DNA from 2 places in the Sphingopyxis sp. OAS728 genome. Region 1 is predicted to be linked to the other one. Evidence: riboswitches for the same ligand, from Rfam matches in the RefSeq annotation. Region 1 holds a riboswitch; the other holds the start of a gene.
The links. Region 1 has a riboswitch for cobalamin ahead of GGC65_RS05875 (TonB-dependent receptor plug domain-containing protein). Riboswitches for the same ligand answer to the same signal wherever they lie in the genome.

Region 2: another riboswitch for cobalamin. It lies ahead of GGC65_RS14970 (TonB-dependent receptor plug domain-containing protein); the one in region 1 lies ahead of GGC65_RS05875 (TonB-dependent receptor plug domain-containing protein).

Annotation. Positions count from the first base shown of each region.
Region 1 covers NZ_JADBDT010000001.1:1,247,050-1,250,475, reverse strand. Annotated here, with positions in the region: gene GGC65_RS05875 (TonB-dependent receptor plug domain-containing protein) at 1-1,552, opposite strand, end outside; cobalamin riboswitch at 1,730-1,950, opposite strand; gene GGC65_RS05870 (acetyl-CoA C-acyltransferase) at 2,001-3,158, opposite strand; gene GGC65_RS05865 (acetyl-CoA acetyltransferase) at 3,160-3,426, opposite strand, start outside.
Region 2 covers NZ_JADBDT010000001.1:3,160,270-3,163,695, reverse strand. Annotated here, with positions in the region: gene GGC65_RS14975 (S41 family peptidase) at 1-948, shown strand, start outside; cobalamin riboswitch at 1,001-1,185, shown strand; gene GGC65_RS14970 (TonB-dependent receptor plug domain-containing protein) at 1,329-3,287, shown strand; gene GGC65_RS14965 (hypothetical protein) at 3,287-3,426, shown strand, end outside.

The sequences.
Region 1 (3,426 bases):
AGGCCGGCCGTCCCGACCGGTCGCGCGCGTCGATATAGCTGTATGATGCGGTGACGTTCAGCGCATCGACGGGCTTCAGCGCCAGCGTCGCCTCGATCCCCTTGGCACGCGTGCGATCGATATTGCCATAGGTGAAGGTCGCATTGTCGTAATTGATCTGGTCGTCGGTGTTGCGCAGGAATGCGGTCAGCGAGATCAGCGCGCGGCCATCGGCCAGATTCTGGTCGATGCCGATATCATAGCTTTTCGACCGTTCGGGGCGCAGCGCGCTATTGCCGCTGAAGGCGTCGTAAAGCTGGTATAGCGACGGTGCCTTGAACCCTTCGCCATAGCTCAGCCGGACGTTGGTCGCGCCCGCATTCGGCGAATAATTGGCGTTGGCGCCGAAGGTCGTCGCGCCGCCGAACTGACTGTGGTCGTCGTGACGGACGCCGCCCGACAGCGACAGGCCGGTAAAGGGCTGGACGATCCCCAGCGCATAGACGCTGTCGATATTCGCCTTCTGGCTGTCGGTCGATCCAAAGCCGAAGAAATCATAGTCGGGCCGCTCATGCTCGTAACCGAAGATCAGCTTGGCCTGCTGCACTGGCGTCACGACGCCCTGATATTCGAACCGCAAATTGGTGCCCGAATAGCCGTAATCGGGCGCGGTGCCGCGCACGAAATAATAATCGCGCTCGTTGCGCATCCACGTCACTGCCGCGCGGCTGGTGAAATTGCCGTCGAACAGGCCCAGGTTCAGCCCTGCATAACCGACATATTGGTCGAGCTTGGCAACGTCGGCGCTGTCGGCGGGCGCGCCGAAGAAGCTGTCATAATCGAGGTCGGCGTTGATGTAATAGCCGCGCAGGTCGAGGCTCAGCGCGTCGCTGAACGCGACCTTCAGCCGCGCGTTGCCCGCGAAATTCTTGTATCCGTCCTTCTCGGTGCCGACCGCTGCCGACGAAATGCCGTCGGTGCGAAAATAAGCCCCGCCGATCCCGCCCGAAATCGCCCCGGTGGTGCCCGACACATCGGCCTTGGCACTGAGCGTATCGCTATACCCATATTCGGCCGAGGCGCCCGCCGCAAAGCCTTCGGCCGGGGTCGCGGTCATCAGGCTGACGACGCCGCCGATCGCCTGGCTGCCGTGCACGACCGAATTCGACCCGCGCAGCACTTCGATCCGGTTGATGTTGCCGGTCAGCAGATGGCCGAAATCATATCCGTCGCCGATACCGCTCGGATCGTTGACCTTCACCCCGTCGATCAGCACCAGGGTTTGCGTCGTTTCCGCACCGCGCAGCGAAATTCCCGCGACCGATCCGGTGCTTCCGGTGCGGTTGAAGCGCACGCCCGGCGTCGTCGCGAGCAGGTCGACGATGTCGACCGTCTGGCGCTTTTCGATCGTGTCGGCGTCGATGATCGTGATCGCCTGACCGACTTCGTCGCGCGGTTGCTCGATCCCCGACGCGGTGACGACGATGTCGTCGCGGTCGCTATCGGTGGTTTGGGCCGGCGCAGGCGTCGCCGCCGTGAAAGCCAACAGGGAAATGGTCGCAAATTTCAACATGGGTAGGGCCCCGCACGCCGACAACGAAGGCGGAGCCTGTCGATACGCGCGCGCGATCGACCGATGTCGGCGGCGCAAGTGGCGTCATGGCCTGCGACCCCGTCACCGAGGCGGCTCCGGCCGCCTGGTTGTCGCTCGACGGAAACCTCCGTGCCGCGGCCTTTCCCTGGACCTTGGCATTGAGCGACCCACGCCGGCAGGTCTCCTGGCTCGCGGGTCAGGGCTCGATGCACGCCTTCCCAGGTGACCCCAGTGGCTGATCCGAACGCGTCGGACCGGTGCATCTCGCTCGCCGCTTACAGTTGCAGGGACAGCCTCGGCTTCGGGGGTTCAGGACGAGCCCCTTCACCGCGTTCCCATTTTAAGCCCTTTCGGGCACCGGCGCGATCATGCGCGAGGCAAGCCCCGCACGCGCCGCCCATAGCGGAATCGCGCTTTTGCGCAATGGCTATTGGCGTTCGACGATCATCGCCGCACCGACGCCCATCGCGCCGGTCAGCACGACAAGTCCGTAGCGTCCCCCGCACGCGTCGAGCGCGTCGAGCAGGGTCGAGGTCAGGATCGCGCCGCTCGCGCCCATCGGATGCCCCTTTGCAAGGTGTCCGCCGCTGACGTTGACGCGCGCCGGATCGGCATCGCGGTCGCGCAGGAATTTGGCGATGGTGACGGCAAACGCCTCCATGAACTCGATCCGGTCCATATCGTCCAGCGTCAGCCCGGCGTGCGTCAGCACCTTGTCCATCGCCGCGAAACCTGCGGTCAGTGAGGCCGCGGGGTCGCCGCCGCTCTCGGCAAAGGCGACAACGCGCGCACGCGGCGCGATGCCCAGCCCTGCGCCGCCGACCAGCGCCAGCCCCGCGCCGTCGCAGATCGGCGGCGCGTGGGCGATGCTGTGCAGCGGTTCGAAGGTCGCGCCTTCGAGCGCGCCGGCATATTGCGCCTGCAGTTCGCCAAAGGCGGCCGGCGCGGCGGCTAACGATTCCGCTGTGGTTTGTCGGCGGATGCATTCCTCGCCCGCCAGCGCGCCGGTCGCGATGCGCGAGGATTGCAGGGCGGCGTCATTTTCGGTCGCCGCTGCTTTCTGCTGCGAGCTGAGCGCCACCGCGTCGAGCTCGGCGCGCGTGATGCCTTCGACATGGGCGAGCCGGTCGGCAGCGAGCACCGGCGGCACGAAGCGCGCGTGCGGTGGCAGTTCGTCGTTGGCGTAAAAGCCCGCGCGGTCGCCGAGGAACGGGCTCGCGCTCATCGATTCAACGCCGCCCGCGAGGATGTGCGTGGCTTCGCCGCTCGCGACCTTCGCCACCGCCTGACCGATCGCCGACAGCCCCGACGCGCAATAATTGTTGATGCTGTGCGCCGCCGCGGTGTCGGGAAGCCCCGCGTGGAGTTTCGCAAGCATCGCGATATGCCCCCCCTGAGCGCCGCTCTGCGTGACGCAGCCAAGCAGCATCGCGTCAGGCGCCGACGCGATAGCGCCGCAACGAGCGGCGAGCGCGGCCGCCTGCTGGCGCACCAGTTCCTGCGGACTCAGCCCGGCAAGCCCACCATCGGGCCGCGCCTTGCCGCGCGGCGTGCGCACCGCATCGTAGATAAAAACGTCGGTCAAATCAGGTGCCGACGACGAAGCTGACTGCGGTCGTCGCGCTGCCGCCGACGTTGAAGGTCGCGAAGTTGCGCGCCCCTTCGACCTGATAATCGCCCGCGTTTCCGGTGACTTGCCGCCAGCCGTCGAGCAGCATCCGTACCCCGGTGGCACCTACGGGATGCCCGAGCCCGATCAGCCCGCCCGACGGGTTGACCGGCAATTTGCCGCCCAGCGCAATCGTCCCGTCCTCGACCGCGCGCCAGCTTTCGCCCGGCTTGGTGATACCGAA
Region 2 (3,426 bases), 1.9 Mb from region 1:
CGCACGGTCGCCAGCATCGTGAATGCCGAAGGCACCGCGGGCATCACCAATGCGCTCGGCCCGAACGACCCGGGGGTCAGCCGCGTGCTACGCATCACCGATGCCGCCGGCACCCGCGACGTCACGGTGGCGAAGGCGGACTATTCGCTCGACCCGATTTCCGATCGCTATGGCGCGAAGATCATCACCGAGGGCGGGCGCAGCTATGGCTATCTCAACCTGCGCACCTTCATCGCGTCGGCGGACGACCAGCTGAAGGCGGCCTTTGCCGATTTCGGCGCGCGCGGGGTGACCGATATCATCGTCGATTTCCGCTATAATGGCGGCGGCCTTGTTTCGACCGCCAATTTGATGGGCGACCTGATGGGGGCCAATCGCGCCGGGCAAATTTTCTCGCAGACCCGTTTTCGCGCCACCAAATCGGGAGAGAATGAAGAACATCGATTCGCGCCCAGCGCGCAGTCGATCGCGCCGACGCGCATCGCCTTCATCGGCACCGCTTCGACCGCATCGGCGAGCGAACTCGTGATCAATTCGATGCTGCCCTACCTCGGCACCAATATGACGCTGGTCGGCAGCAACACCTATGGCAAGCCCGTCGGCCAGATCGCGCTCGACAAGGCCGAATGCGACGACCGCATGCGCGTGGTCGCATTCGCGACGGTCAACGCGACCGGCGCGGGCGATTATTATGACGGCTTGGCGCCGAAGATCGCGAACAGCTGCGCCGCGAGCGACGATCTGACGCTTCCGCTCGGCGACGCGCGCGAAGCGTCGGTCAGCGCCGCGATCGACTTCCTCGCCGGCAGGGCCTGCACGACGCGGATCGCCGATGCCAGCGCCGGCGCGTCGGCGCAGCGCCGCGGCGCGCCCATGTCCGCCAAACCCGAAATGCTGGTCCCCGACCAGCCGAGCGCCGCCCAGCGCGAGCTGCCAGGGCTGTTCTGATCGGTCCACCGCTGCATCGCAGCAATTGACCGCAGCCGCAAAATGGGGCTAACGGCCGCGGCAAGCGACAGGTTCCCCGGCAACGGAGACTAAGAGGGAACGGGAAAACCCCGGCTGCCCCTGCAACTGTACGCGGCGAGCCATCGGCCACTTGCCATTGGGATTCCGGTCCCGAGAAGGCGGCCGACCGGCGCTGACCCGCAAGCCAGGAGACCTGCCCGTCGCCGTCGTCTTTCGACCGGACAGGGTGTGCCGGGCGGACGGGGGTGAACCCGCATGACGACAGGTTTGGCCGCGTTCGCGCGCGGGCTCGATGTCGTGCGTCCCCGGACAACCCATCGATCCCACGCGTGTGGGCGGCCTCGTCGATGGGGTACCCAATGTTCAAATTTGTTTTCCGAAGTTCGATCTGCCTTGCCGCCGTTGCGGCCTCCTCTGCCGCGTTTGCCGAGGACGCGGGCACGGCGCATGCCGTCGCCGCCGACGGCGACAGCATCATCGTCACCGCAACGCGCGCGCCGCTGACACTCGACGAAGTGCCGTCGTCGATCGCCGTGATCGACAAAGAAGCGATCGACCGCGCGCAGGATATCGGCGTCACCGAATTGCTGCTCCGCACGCCGGGCATCAGCATCTCGCGCAACGGCGGTTACGGCACGTCGACTTCGCTCCGCATTCGCGGCGCCGAATCGGACCATAGCGTCGTCGTGATCGACGGGGTGAAGCTCAACGATCCGTCGTCGACCGGCGGCGGCTTCAACTTCACCAATTTGCTCGCCGGCGACATTTCGCGGATCGAAGTGCTGCGCGGACCACAGTCGATCCTGTGGGGCAGCCAGGCGATCGGCGGCGTCGTCAACGTCGTCACCGCCTCGCCCGAAAAAGCGCTCGAAGGCAGTTTCGACCTCGAAGCGGGATCGCGCCAGACCGTCAGCGCGCGCGCCGCGGTCGGCGGCCGCACGGGCCCGCTGAGCTGGCGCATCGGCGGCCAGCGCTTCACCACCGACGGTATTTCGTCGCACGCCAAGGCGTTCGGCGGGGTCGAGCGTGACGGCTATCGCAACACCAATCTCTCCGGCCGCGCCGAACTCGCGCTCGCCGACAATGTCAGCGTCGATGTGCGGGGCTATTATTCGAGCGGCCGGGTCGAATTCGACGGCTTCAACGTCGACAGCAACGATTATGGCCTCAACAAGGAGTTCGTCGGTTACGCCGGGCTCAATGTCGACCTCGTGGGTGGCCGCTTCCGCAACCGTATCGCTTACGCTTACACAGACACGAACCGCGACAATTTCAATCCTGACCGCGCGCGTCCGCAAAGCTTCGAGGCCGACGGCAAGAACCAGCGCTGGGAATATCAGGGCAGCTTCGATTTTACCGACCGCATCACCGCGATCTTCGGGGTCGAGAATGAACGGTCCGATTTCCGCAGCCGCTCGCCCGCAGCGTCGCTGGCAACCCCGGTCCCGGCATTCGCGCGCGGCAAGGCCGAGATCACCAGCGTTTATGGCCAGCTCAGCGTCGAACCGCTCGACGGGCTGACGCTGAACGGCGGCGTCCGTTACGACGATCATGACAGCTTTGGCGGGCAGACCTTGTTCGCTGCGGGCGGCGTATGGCGCCTTTCGACCGGCACGGTGCTGCGCGCAAGCTATGGCGAAGGCTTCAAGGCGCCGTCGCTTTATCAACAGTTCAGCGAATATGGGAATATCGGGCTCGACCCCGAGGAAGCGCACGGCTGGGAAGCCGGCGTCGAGCAGCATCTGTTCGACAACAAGCTGATGGTCGGCGCGACCTGGTTCGACCGCACGACGACGAACCAGATCATCTACAACAGCTGTTCGTCGACGACGACCAACCCGATGTGTTTCGTGCCGGGTGACCCGACGACGCGCCGTTTCGGCTATTATTCGAACGTCGCGCGCAGCGAGGCGCATGGCGTCGAGGCGACCGCGGCGCTGGCCCTCGGCGGATTGAAGCTCGACGGCAATTACAGCTGGATCGTCGCCGAGGATCGCTCCGAAGGCACCGCCAATTTCGGCAAATGGCTGCCGCGCCGGCCGCGTCAAACGGCCAACGCCTCGGCGAGCTATGGCTTCGATTTCGGGCTCGAACTCGGCGCAGCAGTCCGCTGGTCGGGCAAGAGCTATGACAATGCCAGCAACGCACAACGGCTCGACGATTATACGCTCGTCGACCTGCGCGCCGAATATGCGCTGTCGGACGAGGTCAAGCTGTTCGCACGCGCCGAGAACATCTTCGACGAGCAATATATGACCGCGTTCCGCTATGGCTCGCTCGGTCGCAGCATCTATGCCGGCATAAGGGGCCGTTTCTGATGGCCGTGCTGTCGGATCGGGGCGCCTCGACGCTGTGGGTCTCGCTGCTGACGGCCGCGAGCACTGTAACGACGCTCGCGCTCGGTTGCGCAACGCCCTTTCCGTCGCTTGCGGCGCTCGCGGCGGTGCATATGCGCCG